Regions from separate parts of the Paraglaciecola sp. T6c genome, predicted to be linked through region 3. Evidence: predicted binding sites of a transcription regulator. Region 3 holds the regulator's gene; each other region holds the start of a gene.
What was found. The regulator sigma-54, encoded in region 3, starts transcription at its own class of promoters, with help from an activator protein. The targets are predictions, from matches to a motif close to GTTGGCACGNNNNTNGNNT.
Positions count from the first base shown of each region.

Region 1 (5,015 bases), 1.6 Mb from region 3:
AATGGTGACTGGCCAGAGTCTTTAGCATCTTGCCAGACGGTGAAGGTCTGCTTGGCTGAATCAAAAAGATTCAGTCCCCCACCATCAGTCGCAATCCATAGTCTTTTTTGCTCATCTTCTAATATTGCGCGTACATTATCTGAACCGAGGGAGTTCGGTTGCCGCGGATCGTGTACAAAACTAAGGAGCTGATAACCATCGTACCGACTGAGGCCTTCTTGCGTGACGATCCACAGGTATCCGGTACTGTCCTGATAAATCTGGCGTACGGTTTTTTGCGATAATTCTTTGTTTAATTCAGCGGACGTAAAACTGAAATTAGGGCTTTCAGAAGCGTGAATACCCATAGCGAACGTGAAGAAAAATAGAACGCCAAATACCTTACTCATGACCATATGCGTGCAGTGACTTATTATTTTTTAAAAAACAGACTACCCCATCGCTGTAGAATTGCCAACAGATACAGCAGCTTGGCAACCTCTCATGGCGCCATAATCCGCAGTTATCCCTCCAATTAAGCTCAAGAAGTACGCTTTAAGCAGAAATAAAAGAATGTTGCATTTTTAATTATTGAAAATAGAAAAGCCCCTTATCGCTATGAACCTAGGCTCAAAGTGATAAGAGGCTTACCGCATACCTCTAGGAAATTAGGTCGTTATTCTTGCAGCATGAAGTTTTCTTGGTTCATGTGTGCTTCTTCCCACATGAAGGCTTCTTCCCACATGAAAGCTTCTTCCCACATGAAGGCTTCTTCCCACATGAAAGCTTCTTCCCACATGAAAGCTTCTTCCCACATGAAGGCTTCTTCCCACATGAAAGCTTCTTCCCACATGAAGGCTTCTTCCCACATGAAAGCTTCTTCCCACATGAAGGCTTCTTCCCAAACTTCAAACTCAAACCCTTGAATGTAGTAGTTGCCGTTTTCATCTTTTCGAGCTGCGCCCATATAATGTTGGTCGCCACTAATATCGGCCGCTATGTCCATGCCATTATTCGCACAACCTGATTCATTGGAATCTACGGCTTTTATTGCATTAACACTGCCTGAGCCCTGTTGAAATGGGCTGTAAGCCAGTTTGCCATTCACTTGAGCCATAGTCGTACTGGTCATCAAGCGACATTTCACATCGTTCGCACTGAGACTTGGATCGTCTTGTAACATTAACGCGACTACGCCACTGACCACACCTGAAGCTTGTGACGTACCGGACATGATAAAGCGGTCTTTACCAACCATATACTGAGGGTATTTAGCAGGCACATACATGTCTTCGTTCGCTAAGCTAAACATATGGCCGCCAGGTGCCACCATATCAGGCTTTATAAAGGCCTCGTGAGTTGGGCCCTGAGATGAGAACGAAAGCAAGGTGTCATCATTTGCATTGTCCTGAGTGTAATTATCGCTGATTGCCCCCACGCTTATTACGTAAGGTACGTTTGCAGGTACGCCAATGGTCATTGCACTTGGGCCTGTATTGCCCGCTGATGTCACCACAATGACGTCTTTTTCCCATAATGCCATTACCGCTTGGTTAATGGGATCATCCCAGTAATTTGAACGAGGCGGCGCACCAAAGGAAAGGTTTACTACCCTTATATTTAACGCTTCATGGTTATCAGCTATGTACTGTAGGCCGCGTAATGCGTCTAAGTAAGTACTATGACCGTCTTCGTAAAAGGCTTTTACGACCACTAGGTTTGCGTCCGGTGCAACACCTTGATAATAACTGCGCATTTGGCCGTCTACGACCGCACGGTCACTATTGGCAATGATGCCTGTAATGTGAGTTCCGTGGCTGTTTTCATCAGTAAGATTACTCACGTTCAGTTCCGTATCTTCTAAAGCATCATATGCCGCTTTAATACGTGTATTATTCGCCGTGTCATTCCCTAACGCGCTATGCGCAGCCCATAGGCCGCTGTCGATAACAGCAACGGTAACGTCTTTACCTGTAATGCCACGATCATGTAGTTCGTCAGCACCAATGTTATTCACATAATAACTGTTGCTATCACCTTCATTTGCTTGGGTGTCGTACCCCTTCACTAGGCTGCGATCACAACCCTCTTTGAATTGAACATCCAAAGAAAAATCACGTTGTTGGTAATTTTTCACGCCTTTTTTGGCAAAAGATACTTCAACCGTTACGCCTTCGAACGAATCTAGTTTGGCAAAACGTTTGAGTCGCTTAATATCAATCGACAGTTCACCAGTCTTCTTGCTGTACAAGCGCCAGTAAACAGTGGCACCGTTCACTTTTACAGAATAGATATGTCCCAGCTCTTCAGGCCATTTGAAAGACATGCTTTGCATGTTAGCTTCCATGTCACGGGCGTTATACAAGTTCCAGCGAATACTTCTATTGGTTAGCTCTGCTACGTGACTTCCATATACTAAACAGTGATCCAATGCGCTGGATGTATAAACGGCTTCGTTCTTTTTGATAGTAATAATGTCAGTCAACTGATTCAGCAAAACTAGCTGTGCGTCACTTACCCGAACGCCAATCCCGTTTATGAGGGGCAATTCATGTGTTATCACGCCGCCAAGCGTATTAATCACTTCAGTTAAGATACTGATTTCAGCCCCCTGAATAATCACTTCATTATTCAGACCCACTAAACTATTAACGGTTTTAACTAATTGTGAAGTTCCGAGTGAACCTGGCTCAACAGTAGATTTGATGTCGTTAACTAAGCTGCTAACTTTTAAGCCCGCTGTTGCGAAAGCGCTAAAGCACACCATTCCCGCTAGCAGTACTGCTCGCTGCTTATTAAATTTTGGTTTCATTATATTTTCCTTTTCAAATCCACTCGCCGAGTTCGAAGTAAATTCAGTTAGCACTATCGCTCTAACGGTAAAAAGCAAGCAGCATGCCAATTTGCAAAGCACTGATTTTGAAATGATTTATTTTAATATGAAAATAACGAACGGACCAAAATGAAATTATTGAATGAATAAAATGATAGCAATTAGACTTTTGGTTGCATTCATTTATTTCAATTTATTATTTATAAGCGATACATAGGAGAGCTAAAACCTGACAATGAGACGAGTTCGAACACTGTTTGCGACTATAAAAGAAAATTTGAAAAATCGATTGAGAGTGGAAAGTTGCGAACTAAGTGGATTGTCAGAGCAGTACAAGTGGCAATCCCAAGATAAATCTACGTTTGTTGGCATTGGGTAAGTTTTCGCCTTTTCGGTTATGCAAGTTCAACTGGGCATTGAATATCCAAAACATGACACTGCTAACCGACTTGCTTACATCAGATTTTCCTTATTAGGCTATTTTTTATGATGCAGAGCCAGAAACGCACTACATTTACTGACGTCCATTGGCATGCCGAGTAAATACCCTTGTAGCCTATCTAATTCGAACTTTTGGCATAGGCTTACTTGATTCTGTGTTTCTATCCCCTCAGCAACCACAATGAAATCCAATTTTTTAAGCATCAGTGCTAACGCTTCAAAAACTCTTAAGCGTTTATCTGTGATTTGCATAGTGGCTTGCATACTCTTATCTAATTTAACAATGTCAATGGGGTAATCCATCAAGTGCGCGACCGACGAGAACCCCATACCAAAATCATCTAGCGCAATTTTGAAACCATTTTCAGACAAGATATTCAAAGAGTGCGTTACCTTACTGTTATCTTTAATCAATGCGGTTTCAGTTATCTCTAATATGATGTTATTTGCTAACACGTTTTGCGCTTCAAGCGTGCGCTGAAACTCGCTCAGTAGCCCATCATTTTGCAACTGTACCGGGGAGATATTAATCGACAGGGTCAAGTTTTCATCAAACCGTTGATGCCAGGTCGAAAGCTGTGCGATTGCGGTTTCAATGACCCATCGTCCAATTTGATCAATTAATTTACTTTGTTCTGCCACGGGAATAAACACATCTGGCGTGTAGCATATTTCTGCTTCTGGCCAGCGAATCAGTGCCTCAAAGCCTAGGAGTTTGTCACTTTTAGCACAGAAAATAGGTTGGTAGAATAACCTGAACGAGTCATTTTCGAGCACATTCGTCAAGGCATTATGAATAATATACCGTTGGTTAAATTCTATTTGGTAATGAGGCTCATAAAACCTAATGCCGTTTTTGCCATCTTGCTTAGCGCGATACATAGCAATATCTGCACATTTCAACAGTGCTTGAGAATCACCTGAATCCACTGGGCATAGCGCTACACCTATGCTAACGCCGCATACAAATTCTTTTCCTTGAATATTAAAGGGCTGCTTAAATGAATTGAGCACACGATTGCTAATGTTGTTTACATCCTCGACACGAGCGATGTCCCCCAGAATAATGGCGAACTCATCTCCTCCTAGGCGTGCGAACCCTTCATTATTGCGCAAACAACTGCGTATTCTCTTTACAGACTGCTTAAGCACACTGTCACCGGCTTCGTGTCCCATGGTGTCATTCACGTGCTTAAAGTTGTCCAAGTCCAATGCTAAAAGGGCAACATTGCTGCCGTCTCGTTTATTGCTAGCAATCATCACTTTTAAGGTTTCTTCAAAATGGTAGCGATTTGACAGGCCTGTTAAGGGGTCCATTTCAGCCATTTTTTTCACTTCTAAATAACTCATGTGCATGCGCTGCTCGATTTCGAAGCGCTTATTAGCATGCAAAATCGCACGCTCTAACTTGGCTAACGTGATCTCATTTTTAGAAATATAATCTTGAGCACCCGCTTCGATACATTGCAGCGCCAAAGCGGGATCGTCTGAGGCACTTATCATAACGACCGCAGTATTACCCATATCTGGCTTGGCATGCATATCAGTGACCATTTCAATGCCATCCACCTCCGGCATACGACAATCAAGTAAGATGACATCAAATTGATTGCCATCAAGTAGCTCAAGCCCTTCTGCAACAGAACTAGCCTCTTGCACTTCATGATAGGTATCACCCGACGCGCTAAGCGTTCTTCTTACAACACGCCTGTCAACAGCATCATCGTCAACAATGAGTACCTTCATACGCCACCCCCAATGG
Region 1 covers NC_008228.1:4,257,386-4,262,400, forward strand. Annotated here, with positions in the region: gene PATL_RS18165 (hybrid sensor histidine kinase/response regulator) at 1-395, opposite strand, end outside; gene PATL_RS18170 (S8 family peptidase) at 656-2,791, opposite strand; gene PATL_RS18175 (two-component system response regulator) at 3,290-4,999, opposite strand.
Region 1: a site for sigma-54 is predicted at 2,864-2,882, ahead of PATL_RS18170 (S8 family peptidase). Genes of this name have one in related genera too.

Region 2 (5,015 bases), 2.4 Mb from region 3:
CGATAATTTGCTCGGTACCTTTGCCGGATTTAGCAAGGGTCTCTAGTTCCGCTTCCGTAGCGGGTCGAATTTGCGCGCGCTCTTGTACAAACACGACATTTTTATCGCTCTGTTCGCTGTTGACGAATTGACGAAAACGTTTACGTGAAGACTCATCTTCAATGGCTGTTTTCCACTCACATTGGTAAGTATCTTTGATGTGTTGCATTTGTTGCTCGAGCTCTTCGCCTAAGCCTAGGGAGTCGTTGATCACCACATCTTGCAAATACGCTAACCCGCCTTCTAGATTCTCTAACCATACTGAGGTGCGCTGTAAACGATCCGCAGTTGCCACGTAAAACATCAACACGCGGTCAATATATTTAACTAAGGTGGCGTCATCTAAATCAGTAGCAAACAAATCCGCATGGCGAGGTTTCATGCCGCCGTTACCACATACATATAGGTTCCAGCCGTTTTCAGTAGCAATAACCCCTATGTCTTTACTCTGTGCTTCTGCGCACTCGCGGGTGCAACCTGACACACCAAATTTTATTTTGTGCGGCGCACGTAGACCTTTATAACGGTTCTCCAGATCGATAGCCTGACCCACAGAATCTTGCACACCGAAACGACACCAAGTACTGCCTACACAAGACTTAACGGTACGCAGTGATTTCGCATAGGCATGACCGGTTTCAAAACCGGCAGCAATAAGGGCTTCCCAAATAGGCGGAAGTTGTTCGACTCGCGCGCCGAACAAATCGATACGTTGGCCACCTGTGACCTTGGTATACAAGTTGTATTTTTTCGCAACTTGACCCAATACAATCAGTTTGTCTGGGGTAATTTCACCGCCGGCAATACGTGGCACGACCGAGTAGGTCCCGTTTTTCTGCATATTGCCTAAATAAGTATCATTGGTGTCTTGTAAGGCTACGTGAGGCTTTTCTAACACGAAGTCATTCCACACCGAGGCCATAATTGAGCCCACAGCAGGCTTACAAATTTCACAGCCTAAACCGTGACCGTGTTTTTCAATCAACTCGTCAAAGCTTTGAATTTTGCCGACTTTAACCATGTGATAAAGCTCTTGGCGCGAATAAGCAAAATGCTCACAGATGTCTTTTTTCACTTCCACGCCGCGTTTGCCCAATTCACTGTCGACCACGGTTTTCAGTAACGCCGAACACCCACCGCAACCAGTGCTGGCTTTAGTGCATGATTTAACACTGGCTAAATCGCAGGCTCCGCCATCAAAAGCAGCAATAATGTCGCCTTTTGATACGTTGTGACATGAGCAAATGGTCGCCGTTTCAGGCAGCGCGTCTGCGCCTAAGCCACCTGCTGGCGCATCACCTGAGGCAGGCAAAATCAAGCTTTCAGGGTGTTCAGGTAAATCGATGCCATTTAACGCATATTGTAGAAGCGTGTCGTAGTCACTGGTGTCTCCGACCAAAACGGCGCCAAGCAGCACACTTTGCTCATGGTTAACCACCATTTTTTTATACACGCCATCAGGCTGATTTTCATAAATGTAGGTTTGCGCACCAGGTATGCGAGCATGTGCATCACCAATAGAGCCCACTTCAACGCCCATGAGTTTGAGCTTGGTGCTCATATCTGCGCCTAAAAATTCTACATCGCCACCCGTGATGTGACTCGCTGCAGCGCGCGCCATGGTGTAGCCTGGGGCAACTAAGCCAAAAATAAAGTTATTCCATAAGGCACATTCGCCAATAGCATAAATATCTGGCTCGGACGTTAAACAGTGGTTATCAACCACAATACCGCCGCGTTCGCCGATTTTAATCTCATATTGGCGTGCTAGCGTATCCTGTGGCCGAATACCTGCTGAGAACAGGATCATGTCGGTCTCTAAAAAATCCCCATCGGCAAAACACATGCGATAACGACTTGTTTGACCCGCCTCAATACGCTGTGTGGCTTTTTGGGTGTGAACTTGCACGCCTAAGGCTTCAATCTTGTCTTTTAATAGACGACCGCCGCCTGTGTCGACTTGAACCGCCATTAATTGCGGAGCAAACTCCACAACGTGAGTTTCAAGACCAGCCTCTCGCAATGCGTTCGCCGCTTCTAAACCCAATAAGCCGCCCCCCACAACCACACCGGTTTTGCTCACTTTAGCTGAAGCGCTGATATCCTCTAAATCTTCAATGGTGCGGTACACCAAGCAATGAGGTTGATCGTTCCCCTCAATTGGTGGCACAAACGGATAAGAGCCAGTGGCCATGATGAGTTTGTCGTAAGCGAAAACCTGACCGGATTTGGTTTTAACAAACTTACCTAGCTTGTCAATATCGACCACTGCGGCATCAAGGTGAAAATCAACACCTAATGCTTCATAGTGTGCTGGCGTGGTTAACGCGAGATCGTCCGCTGTCTTGCCTGAGAAATATTCCGACAAATGCACTCGGTCGTAAGCGAGTCTTGGCTCAGCTGATAACACAGTGACTTTATAAGTAATAGAAGGGTCGGTTTTGCCGTGGTTAGTGATTTGCTCAACAAAATGGTGGCCCACCATTCCGTTTCCTACCACGACTATATTGACTGTATTTGCTGACATGTTGGTCCCCTGAACGAAGTGTTTACTCAACTAATTTTGCCCATAAAAAAAGCCCACGCGACTGAGTGCTAACAGTCTGAGTGGGCTTCTTTGCCTGTTCCATGCTTGGCACTAATTGCCGGCACAGTACATAAATGTATTTATCGCGAACGGTATTCGCTATCTAAAACGAGTTCAGTTAAATTAATGCAGGATCATTGCCAAGTATTAATTCCTTATAATTCATATGGTTATAATTCACGATTTGGGATTTGAATTTTATGGCGCTTAATTTTGGTGCAAAGTACCTAAAATGGAGCAAACACCATGGGCTGCTTTACGTTAAGTTGTGTACAGAACACCGCGACTCTCGGATTAGATCATTCCCGCGAATTGCTGTTAAGTATCGATGGATTGCACATTGTTTGCCCAAACAGCCGTAAACAGCGGATTTTTGGTTCCTTTGTCTGCTGAAAAGCGGCACACTGAGTGATTAACGACTAGGTTATTTGTACTCATTCAGCGCTTTTTTGACTCAGTAAGCCCGACGAGTCCTAAGAAGCCGATTATATATCTCGTAAAGGAAGACTATTGAACATGTCATTATTTCGCTCGGCTTTTTACTCAGTTTCTGTACCACTCATTGCGGCCATCTCGATGTTCACCACCACGGTGGACGCCGCTTCAGTATGGAAGGTCACCTCTGGCGACAACAGCTTATATATTGGCGGCACTATTCATATCTTGGCCCCAGAAGATTACCCCTTACCCAGTGAATATGAAACGGCCTATCAACACGCTTCCACCCTAGTGTTTGAAACAGATATGACGGCGGTAAAAAGCGTTGAGTTTCAGCAAAAAATGTTAGGTATGATGACTTACACTGATGGCCGATCACTCAAAGACGACTTATCACAACAAAGTTACCAAAAACTCGAAACGCATTTAGCCCAGCGGGGTATACCGATTGCGCAAATGGCGGCAATGAAGCCGAGCCTTATTAGCATTACCCTGAGTATTATCGAACTGCAAAGCCTAGGCTTTACTAGTGAAGGCGTTGACCAATTTTACTCTGACAAAGGCACTCACGCGGGTAAAACCATTCAATGGCTTGAAACCCCAGATGAACAATTGAGTTTTCTCGCCAATTTGGGTGGTGACGATAACGACGCCCTGATTGAATACACCTTGCGAGACATTAAGAAAATGCCCGTTTTAATAGGCGACATGCGCACCAGTTGGCGCGAGGGCGATATGCAAAAAATGGCGGACATCAGTATCGTGCCTTTTAAACAAGACTATGCACAAATTTACCAAGATTTGATTGTCACCAGAAACGCTAATTGGATGCCACATATAGAAGACATGCTAAAAACATCGAACGTAGAATTTATTATGGTCGGTGCCATGCACCTTGCGGGCGATGACAGCGTATTAAAGCAGTTAAAAGCGCAGGGCTACCGCGTAGAAAAATTATAGCAAAGCAGAAAACGGCCATTATTTATCAGGACACTATGCCCTCTATTACGCCCCCGACACTAACCAAAGCGCTCGCCTTGCGTTACGCGAGGCAAATTTTATTGCCAGCTATCGACCTTGATGGCCAAGAAGCCCTCATGGGTTCCAAGGTATTGATTATTGGTGTAGGCGGTTTAGGCTGCGCTGCTGCGCAATACCTTGTTAGTTCTGGTATTGGCGAAATCACCTTGGTGGATGATGACAAGGTTGAGCTGTCTAATTTACATCGCCAAGTTCTTCATCATGAACAAGACGTGGGCGTTAAAAAAGTCGATTCAGCGAAGACGAGTTTACTGGCCAATAATAGCCTGTGCGTTATCAACACCATTGATGAGCGCCTTGATGATAATGCGCTTAGCCAACACGTCAGCCAACATAATGTGGTGCTCGATTGCACTGACAATTTAGCCACTCGCCAGCAAATTAATAAACTGTGTTTCACTCATAAGGTGCCCCTTATAAGCGGCGCTGCAATTCGCTTTGAAGGTCAAGTGAGCACCTACCTGATGGATAACCACAGCCCTTGTTACCAGTGCTTAAGTCAGGTTTTTCCAGAGCAGCAGCTCAGCTGCATGGAAGCTGGCGTGATACCTCCGTTAGTAGGCGTTATAGGCAGCATGCAGGCATTAGAGGCGATTAAATATCTCACAGGTGCTGGCGAACTTCTCAATGGTATTTTGCAACTGTTCGATGCTAAATCTTCGCAGTTTCAACGCTTTTCTATCCCTAAAAACCCGCAATGTAGCATTTGTTCTAAAACGGGCTAATACAGCTCAATACACACAACAGCATTATATATTCATATACATAGCTGCTTGCAGTTTTATTTTATGTTTGGCCTTTCGTTACGTGGCCCTTGTCAGTAATATTGGTCGGCTAAGAAATTCCTCGAATAAGTAGTCTTTTATGATGATAACCAGTTGCGACACTCCGGGTTTGTTACCTTTATCAC
Region 2 covers NC_008228.1:3,071,545-3,076,559, forward strand. Annotated here, with positions in the region: gene nirB (nitrite reductase large subunit NirB) at 1-2,566, opposite strand, end outside; gene PATL_RS12965 (TraB/GumN family protein) at 3,143-4,024, shown strand; gene PATL_RS12970 (molybdopterin-synthase adenylyltransferase MoeB) at 4,060-4,830, shown strand; gene moeA (molybdopterin molybdotransferase MoeA) at 4,973-5,015, shown strand, end outside.
Region 2: a site for sigma-54 is predicted at 2,753-2,771, ahead of nirB (nitrite reductase large subunit NirB). Genes of this name have one in related genera too.

Region 3 (5,015 bases):
GGAACTTGAACAAATTGTCGCGCAAGGAGAGAGCGAGAGTGAAAATAGCGGACGAGTTACGACTATTTTTCAACCAGCTAAGAAATCAGCGAGCAGTAAAAAGCAAACTGACGCGAAAAAGTCCAGTGATGCTGAAGTCAAACCAAAACAGGATGAAACTCCATAATGGCGACGTTAAAAGCCTCGCATTTGGCTAAATCCTATAAATCGCGTCAAGTTGTGCGTGATGTCAGTCTAGAAGTGTCCACTGGCCAGATTGTCGGTTTACTTGGTCCAAACGGTGCAGGTAAAACAACCACGTTTTATATGATTGTCGGTTTGGTTCCCTTAGATAAGGGAGAAATCAGTATTGATCAGCAAGATCTTACCCTACAGCCCATGCATATGCGCGCTCGTTTAGGGATTGGTTACTTACCCCAAGAAGCCTCTATTTTTCGAAAACTGACAGTCTATCAAAACTTGATGGCTATCTTGCAGACACGCAAAGAGCTCAGTGCAGAACAAAGAGAACAGCAAGCGGATTCATTACTCGATGAGTTCAATATAAATCATATTCGTAACAGTGCTGGTATGAGTTTGTCTGGAGGTGAACGCCGCCGGGTAGAAATAGCGCGGGCACTGGCAGCCGATCCAGAATTTATTCTGCTCGATGAGCCGTTTGCCGGTGTTGATCCTATTTCAGTTAATGATATTAAAAAAATTATTCAACATTTACGTGACCGTGGTATTGGTGTTTTGATAACCGACCACAATGTAAGAGAGACACTCGATGTGTGTGAGAAAGCTTACATTGTTAGTCATGGTGAACTCATCGCTTCTGGCACGGCAGAAGAAGTATTAAGTGATCAACGTGTAAGAGATGTATACCTAGGCGAACAATTCAGGCTATAGTTAAGCTGAAAAAGCCGCTCATTTTATCGAGATTATACTCAGGCGCTTGGTGAGACATTTACAGTCAATCGAATCAACCACAGCATATTTTTTAGTTTGCAACGGACAGAATAAAGAAGTAAATGAAACCCTCTTTACAATTAAAATTTAGTCAATCACTCACTATGACGCCACAGTTACAGCAAGCTATTCGTTTGTTGCAATTGTCTACGTTAGATTTACAGCAAGAAATTCAAGAAGCCTTGGATTCCAACCCGCTGTTGGAAGTTGAAGAGCCTACGGATCAGGAATCCGGCGATAGTGCGTTAAATGACAATTCCCTCGACCCGTCTTCTAAAGATACCAATGAAATAGTTGATACCAGCAGTGACAACTTAGACTCAAGTGAAGCGTTCGAGAAAAACGAAATCCCAGAAGACTTACCTACGGATACCACTTGGGATGAGTACATCAGCGCTTCTTCCGCACCTGCCTCTAGCATATCCAGTGGTGCCGGCGGTGATGACGAACAGATCTTTCAAGGCGAAACCACAGATAACATTCAAGATCATTTGCTGTGGCAAATGCGTTTAACCCATTTTAGTGATACCGATGTCGCGATTGCGACAGCGATCATTGATTCTATCGATGAGTCTGGTTATTTGACCATGAGCGCTGAAGACGTTCTGGCCAGCATGGATGATGAAGAAATAGAGCTCGATGAAGTGGAATGCGTACTTAAGCGTATTCAAATGTTCGACCCAATTGGGTCAGGCTCTCGTACACCACAAGAATGCTTGCTAGTGCAATTGCGTCAGTTTGCTCCTGATACACCCTGGTTAGAAGAAGCGAAGACCTTGATTGGGGACTATGCCGACCTTTTGGCAAGCAAGGATTACCGTACTTTGATGCGTAAATCTCGCCTTAAAGAGGATGATTTGCGTGAGGTCATGCGTTTACTTAAAACGCTCAATCCGCGTCCAGGCAGCGCCTTGATCAAAGGTGAAGCAGAATACGTTATACCTGATGTGTCAGTGAGTAAGAAAAATGGCCGTTGGACAGTAGAGCTTAACCCAGACAGCCTACCCAAATTGAACGTTAATCAACAGTATGCTGCAATGAGTCGTAGCGCGAAAAACACCAGTGATAGTCAATTTATTCGCTCACACATGCAAGAAGCCAAATGGTTTATTAAAAGTGTTGAGAGCCGAAACGATACCTTATTGAAAGTGTCAAACTGTATAGTACAGCAGCAAATGGGCTTCTTTGAACATGGGCCTGAGATGATGAAGCCTATGGTACTAAATGACGTAGCCGAAATGGTGGATATGCATGAATCTACAATTTCTCGTGTTACTACCCAAAAATATATGCATACCCCTAGAGGTATATTTGAGCTGAAATATTTCTTCTCGAGCCATGTTGCAACTGAGACAGGCGGAGAGTGCTCGTCAACGGCGATACGCGCATTGATTAAAAAGCTGGTCGCAGCTGAAAAACCAAGCAAGCCGTTAAGTGACAGCAAGATTGCTCAATTGTTGGCCGATCAAGGCATCATGGTCGCTCGGCGAACAATAGCAAAGTACCGGGAATCTCTGATGATACCCCCGTCGAACCAACGAAAAAGCCTATTGTAGGCTGATTAAAGAAGGAAGAGGCGATATGCAAATTAATATTACTGGTCACCATGTGGATGTAACCGATTCACTAAAAGATTATGTCGATACTAAATTTACCAAGCTCGAGCGACACTTCGATCAGATCAACAATGTTCACGTCATTCTCAATGTAGAAAAGCTCAACCAAAAAGCGGAAGCGACAATACATTTGAATGGGGCAGATGTATTTGCCACCATGGAACACAACGACATGTATGCGGCAATAGATGGCCTAATCGATAAACTCGATCGGCAAGTTATCAAGCATAAAGAAAAAGCTAAACGCCATTAACCCATCAGGTAAATAATGGAAATATCAAATATTCTTCACCCTGACTGCGTCGTATGCGCAGTTCAGGGGTCCAGCAAAAAGCGCATTTTAGAGCTTATTAGTCAATTGGCATCTGAGCACCTTGTTGAAGTAGACCAAGCGACCATTTTATCCAGTTTAGCGGGGCGCGAGAAAATGGGGTGTACGGGCATTGGTGGTGGTATAGCACTACCACATGGCCGTATAAAAGGGCTAGAGTCAGCCCTAGGCGTGCTTGTAACGTGCCAACCTCCGGTCCAGTATGACGCCATCGATAACATGCCAGTGGATATCTTCTTTGCTATTTTAGTACCAGAGGAAAAGGCCCAAGAGCACCTACAAACCTTGTCGGCGATAGCCAAAAAATTCGTTGATAAAGACATTTTAAATCGTTTGCGCAGTGCAACCACAGACCAAGAATTATTTCAGGTACTCAGTTAATTATGAAGCTTATTATCATCAGTGGGCGTTCAGGCTCAGGGAAGTCCATCGTTTTACGTTCACTGGAAGATTTAGGCTATTACTGCGTTGATAATATCCCCGTCAACTTATTGCCCACTTTGACCCATACCGTCGCTGACGAGTACGATCAGGTCGCGGTCAGCATTGACGTGCGAAATTTACCCAAAGATCCCAACGAATTGGTGGAAATACTCGACTACTTGCCGTCAACGTGGGAAATGACCATATTGTATTTGGATGCCAGCGATGACGTACTGATTAAGCGTTTCAGTGAAACCCGCCGCTTGCACCCGTTGTCTAAGCAAAACAAATCATTGTCTGGTGCTATTCAAGCAGAAAGCCAGTTATTGGCGCCGATAGCTGAACGTGCAGATTTATATATAGACACAGATCAATTATCAATTCACCAGCTGGCCGAATTGGTGCGCGAGCGAATATTAGGTAAAAAAAGCTCACGCTTAGTTTTGGTTTTTGAAAGCTTTGGTTTTAAACACGGTATTCCTAAAGATGCGGATTATGTATTTGATGCACGTTTCTTACCCAACCCGCACTGGGAGCCAGATTTAAAACCCCTTACTGGACTTGATTCCCCCGTCGAGATTTTTCTTGGCTCACAACCCATAGTCACTAAATTTATCTGGCAAATTCAGAATCTGATTTCTACTTGGTTGCCACATTTAGAACGTAATAATCGTAGTTATGTGACAATCGCCATCGGGTGTACTGGCGGTCAGCACCGCTCTGTGTACGTAGTGGAAATGTTAGCCAAAACATTTAGCACCTCGCACCCTGATGTGCAAATACGTCATCGCGAGTTAAACCGATGAGTGAGCGATTAGAAAAAACCCTACTCATAGTGAACAAGTTAGGGCTGCATGCCAGAGCGGCGACTCAATTGGTTAAGCTTGCGAATCAATTTGAAGCTGAAGTCACTATTGTTCAGGATGACAAAAGTGCCTCAGCAAGCAGTGTGCTGGGCCTAATGATGTTAGAGAGTTGCCAAGGCAAAGAAATTCAAGTGATATCTGAAGGGAAAGACGCGCGCCAAGCGATGGATGCTGTTGAAGAGCTTATTGTCGGAAAATTCAACGAAAGCGAGTAATCAGCCAGATTCAATGCAACGTGCACTTCAATTTAGACTTTTTCCACTCATCTCGACTTTCTACTCATTCACTATTTTTTTGAAACGCGCGGTTGGGTTATCAGCAACCCAATTGACTGCTTAATCCACCTAAACGCGCTTCAACCGCATATTCTTTGCTGCCCTTCATTTCTGGGAATATATTCAGACCGCTGCGACTTTCTACGTTATCAATCGTGACTTCTTTACTGCAGTAGTCATCGGCTCTCGCGCTATTTTGCTCCATGACATAGGCGGACGCTCTAACATAACCCGCTTGGTTTATTGTCGCGACAATTTTGAAGTAGCCAGAAGGAATAGTGTGGCTTTCATCTGCACCTGGAAGCGTAGCAAAAAAGCTTTCATATAGCGGGCCTGTTACTACATACACGGACTCTCCGCTGCGCGCTAAAACGCGCACTGCAGACTCTAATCGGACCCATGGCCCTTGATTCAAGTTAGAGCTTTGGGGGGTAATGTTTGATAGATAGTTTGTACTGCGCCAATCAGCGGTATTGCTCACACTTGCCAATGGAACTTGGTGTCCTCGATCGGTACGAATGAGAGCGTGAGCATCTTTATAGTCAGCGGCTTC
Region 3 covers NC_008228.1:654,765-659,779, forward strand. Annotated here, with positions in the region: gene lptA (lipopolysaccharide transport periplasmic protein LptA) at 1-166, shown strand, start outside; gene lptB (LPS export ABC transporter ATP-binding protein) at 166-891, shown strand; gene PATL_RS02920 (RNA polymerase factor sigma-54) at 1,014-2,507, shown strand; gene hpf (ribosome hibernation promoting factor) at 2,533-2,820, shown strand; gene ptsN (PTS IIA-like nitrogen regulatory protein PtsN) at 2,836-3,279, shown strand; gene rapZ (RNase adapter RapZ) at 3,282-4,127, shown strand; gene PATL_RS02940 (HPr family phosphocarrier protein) at 4,124-4,402, shown strand; gene PATL_RS02945 (DNA/RNA non-specific endonuclease) at 4,503-5,015, opposite strand, start outside.

Region 4 (5,015 bases), 350 kb from region 3:
AATATCGTCAGGGCTAAGTTATCGCCTGACATCAATGTGCAATTTGGGGAAGCAGGATTATCGGTTAAAGGAGAAGTCACTTTACCCTACGCCCGTATTAAGGTGAGGGAGTTGCCACCCAGTGCTTTATCACCTTCTAGTGATGTGGTGTTGGTGAATCATGAGCAAGTCGCTAAAGAAAACAGTTTACCGCTGGATTTATCTCTACAAATTAACATTGACCCAGACAAAAATAATGACGTCAAAGTGGATGCATTCGGTTTGACCTCAGACTTAGAAGGCGCATTGTTATTAACGCAAGCTGGCGAAGTCCTTAATGCTAACGGTGAGCTGAATTTGGTCAATGGTCGCTACCAAGCTTATGGCCAAGATTTGGTGATACGAGAAGGAGAAATTCAATTTAGCGGCCCGATAGATAGCCCATATCTTGCGGTGGAGGCAATTCGAGATCCTAACAAAACCGCGGATGATGTGATTGCAGGCTTGCGAATTCAAGGCAGCGCGTCAGAGCCTCAAGTCAGCGTATTTTCAGATCCAAGTATGGAGCAGCCAGAGGCGCTTTCGTATCTGTTGCGCGGCACTGCAATCAATAGTACTGATGAATCCTCAAGCGACGGGGCACTGGCCAGCGCGTTAATCGGGTTTGGTTTAGGTAAAAGTGAAAACAAAGTGACTAATATCGGGCGCAAACTGGGCGTAGAAGATCTCGCTTTAAATACCAGTGGTACGGGAGACGAAACCAAGCTTTCGGTTTCTGGTTATATCGCGCCTGGTGTGCAAATTCGCTACGGTGTAGGGGTGTTTGACTCTGTTTCAGAAGTTGCTCTGCGTTACCAGCTATTGCCAAAACTGTATCTGGAAGCGGTGAGCAGTTTAAACAGCGAGCTGAACTTATATTATCAATTTACTCTTGATGACAAAGAAGAGTCAAAGCCCGAGTAACTTACAGAAAAACTAATTATGTTTCGAACGGGCTAGCATTTTTACCTCAGTAACTGTACTGGATTGGCGCGTAATTTATTCAATAACCTACCGATAACGGTCATTATGAGTCGTTCAAATCATCTGGGGCAGTCTCATGTCATAAAAATTGTGACTTTTTTCGATAGTGTTACGTCTACTGATGATAAGTGTGTCGTTATCTATTGTTTTTCATATTTTGTATTTTCATATCATCATTATCTAGCGCATTTTGGATAGGAATCACCATGGCTGAATTATTACCCGAGTTGATTGAAGAAGTTGTATCGGCTCCAGAGCGCGGTGAACAAGATAATGTAGTGGCGCTTGTAGCGGCCCAAGACACCGATGATGTGGCATTACTGTTAGAGTCTTTACCCCTAGAACAGCGCCTAAAAGTGTGGGAAGGAATACCCAAACGACGTCGACTCGATGTGCTGGTTGCCATGCGCGGGGATCCTCGCGAGACGTTAATTGCCGCCACTGATGTAAGTGAGTGGGAAGCCATTTTCTTTGAGGTGGACGCTGAGCAATTACTCGAATTGTCAGATTCATTGCCCAATGCGTTGGTTGATAAAGCGCTGGATGCCATGGATAAGCAACAGCGCCAGTATTTCACTGACGCGAGCCAATTTAGTGACGATGAAATTGGCCACTGGCTTAGCCAAGACCCACTCGTGCTGCCTTTAAACGCCAAAGTACGCGATGCACTGCGTTTGATTCGCCGAGATGTACCAACCCATGCTGACACCATCTTCTTGGTTAACCGTGCAGGTCAATTTTCAGAAGCCGTAAAGTTAACCAACGTCATGGGGCTACCCGAGCATGTGCCCTTGGTGGATTTATCAGAAGAGGTATTCGATACCATCAACGCGAGTGACGAGCTAACCACGGCATCCTTGATGGTTCAACGTTCCGGCTTTGCTTCATTGCCGGTTGTGGATGAACAAAACAAAGTGCTGGGTCGTTTAGACATTTCCACCGCGAGTGAGCTACTGAATGAATTTTATGAGCGCCAAATTATGGCGACGGCAGGTATGGATGAAGACGAAGATTTGTTCTCGTCGGTACCTAAGAGCGCAAAGAACCGAGCGGTTTGGTTAGGTATCAACCTACTGACGGCATTTTTAGCCTCAGGTTTTATCGGGATGTTCGAGGCAACATTGCAACAGGTGGTGGCGCTAGCGGTTCTCATGCCCATTGTGGCGAGTATGGGGGGCATAGCAGGCAGCCAAACCCTGACTTTAATGATACGCGGCCTTGCCTTAGGGCAAGTCACTGGCTCTAACGTGAAAGCCTTACTTAAGAAAGAGTTGAGTGTCGGGGGCTTAAACGGTGTGGTGTGGGCATTGGTGATTGGCTGTATCGCGTATTTTTGGTTTTCAGACGCAATGCTCGGATTGGTGATTTGCTTAGCGATTTTATTAAATATCATTGCCGCCGCAGCGGCTGGAGTCGTGGTGCCTATGGTGTTAAACAAGTTCAACATCGACCCAGCGTTATCGGGATCAGTGATTCTAACGACGGTCACAGATATTGTAGGGTTTGTGGCATTTCTTGGTTTGGGGACGTTGTTCCTACTGTGATTCAAGTGAAAGCACAGCCTAGGACGGAGCAATTATACAATGTGTAATTTTTTCGTAGCCCACTGCAAAACCTACAAGGATAAGGGGAACGAAGAATAGTTGAGCACCACAGGGCAGGGCTTATGGACAAGTTCAGATGTTGGCACGTATGTCGCTTACTACACCCAGCCGAAGGAGCATTAACTCCTTCGTTTATCCGTTTTAAAGGAAGTGTGTATGTTGACTTGGGCCCTAACATTTTTTGTGCTTGGCGTAATAGCGGCCGTTTTTGGTTTTGGTGGAGTGATTGGCGTCGCAGCCAGTATTGCAAAAGTGATTTTTTTATTGTGCGTCGCGTTTGTCGTGCTCTTCAGTGTGTTGGCATTTAAACAACATAAGCGGCATAAGTAGTCATTAACATGAGCGCCATTTTGGACTCTAATATTCGGCCTGTTTTGGCTTGCCAAGAGGAGCTGCTAGCGGCGCTAATGCTTGAAAATGCCTGTTTTTAATAAACAAATCAGAGTTTTACTCTTGGCATCATTATCGCATTAGCTATGTTTTGAAGGTCTAATGCAAATGTGTGAGGCAGCGATGAAAAAGATATTACAAAGCATAACCCTGATTGCCATCTTCAGTACCGCCAGTGTTGGCGCCTCAGCCGGTAACTACTGGAAAGCCAGTGCGCTTGATGGTTGGATTGATGGTTACGTAGAAGCCACCTTGTTGCTAAATGGCAACTTGGATGCAACTGGCATTGATACGGACGTTGACAATGGCTCGGTGACCCTACGAGGTAAGGTGGAAACAGACTTAGATAAAGCCTTGGCGCAAGAATTAGTCATTGGCGTTGAGGGTGTGACTGGGGTAGAAAACATGCTTACGGTGTTCTCACCGGGAAAGAATGAAGACAGCGAAGTGCAGGCTAAGCTAACCGATAACAAAGTCGCTACTGTAGTCAAAACCCGTCTACTGGCGGCACCGGATATCAGCAGCACCGAAATTGACGTAAATAGCACCAAAGGTGTGGTCGTGTTGCAAGGGCAGGTGAAAAATGACGCTGAAAAGCAACGAGCGGTTGATATCGCTCAAGAGGCCATCGATGTAGAAAAAGTGGTGAGCAAGTTAAAAGTTAGCGAATAAATCATTGCACGCGCTGTAGCATCTGACGTGACAATGCTCAAAAATTATAAATGTAGTAAGAGGTATTATGATGGATAAGCACAATAAGAATGCATACTTTAACTGGTTCGAAAAAGTAGACAAGCCTGAGTCCAATGAATCGGAGCTTGTTGAGCGTTTAGTTGAGGAAAATACTCTGCTAAAAAAAATACTCATGCAAAAACAGCAGGAGGGTATTGAAACTGCTGTTTGATTATTGAACAATGAAGCGTCTTTCATGTCGATTAGGTGCTGTGGCAATTTGCGAGTTAAGCACCTAGCTGACCAAAACCCAGAGCCGCAATGCAAAATCCAGAGAGTGCAAATGTTCTAAAACAAACGTTGCTGGTGGTAGATAACCCCGGCGAAATGTTAAAAGCACTCACCCGCCAATTTTCAACATCATTCCATTTGCTCGTGTGTAATGACAATGAAGAGGTACTCAAGTTAGCGCTAAATGCACCTATCGACTTAGTATTGATCAGAGTATCTCCCCGTGACAGCGACTGGCTTCTCATTTGTACTCGTTTGAAACAGCACCCCCTAACCATAGATATTCCGCTTATCTTGTATGGTAAAGATACGCCCAAATCCTTGATTTTATCTGGACTAGAAGCGGGTGCATTAGACTTCGTTGAGCTGCCAACCGATATTGCCATGCTCAACATCAAGATCCGAAATCATATGCAGGTATCGGCTAAGCTTCGTACGCTGGCGCTTATCTCCTGTACCGACGGGCTGACTGGCGTACCTAACCGCATGCAGCTCGACACCACCTACAACCGGTTTTGGTACGCAGCTATTCGAGGGCAACATGAGCTGTCAGTGCTAATGATTGATATTGATTTTTTCAAGGGATTTAATGATACCTATGGTCATGTAGCGGGTGACGAATGTTTAAAGAAGGTTGCCACTACCATTGAAGCGAGTTTGCAGCGTGAGAGTGATGCTATGGGGCGCTATGGCGGCGAAGAGTTCCTAGTACTGTTACCTTTCACCGATAAAGTAGGCGCGCAAAAAATAGCTGAAATGATATTACGCAATATTGAAGCGCTAGATATAAAAAACAAGGCGTCTACTGTTAATGGTAAGGTCACTGTGAGTGTCGGTGCGGCAACACTGAAGCTCCATGACATTAACGACCACACCTTTAATCACCCTGAATTTCTGGTGGAGCAAGCCGACCGGTGTCTTTATCAAGCTAAGAAACAGGGCCGCAACCGGCTTGTGAGTTAGTCATACCCCTTCCAATAAATACGTGCCCTGTGAGAATTCCCCCAGCGGATTTTGAAAATGGCGTTGGTATAATAAGGCTCATTTAAAGTACAT
Region 4 covers NC_008228.1:307,591-312,605, forward strand. Annotated here, with positions in the region: gene PATL_RS01335 (autotransporter assembly complex protein TamB) at 1-942, shown strand, start outside; gene PATL_RS01340 (magnesium transporter) at 1,209-2,546, shown strand; gene PATL_RS22300 (DUF1328 domain-containing protein) at 2,763-2,936, shown strand; gene PATL_RS01350 (BON domain-containing protein) at 3,120-3,668, shown strand; gene PATL_RS22605 (hypothetical protein) at 3,736-3,900, shown strand; gene PATL_RS01355 (GGDEF domain-containing protein) at 3,990-4,922, shown strand.
Region 4: a site for sigma-54 is predicted at 3,059-3,077, ahead of PATL_RS01350 (BON domain-containing protein). Genes of this name have one in related genera too.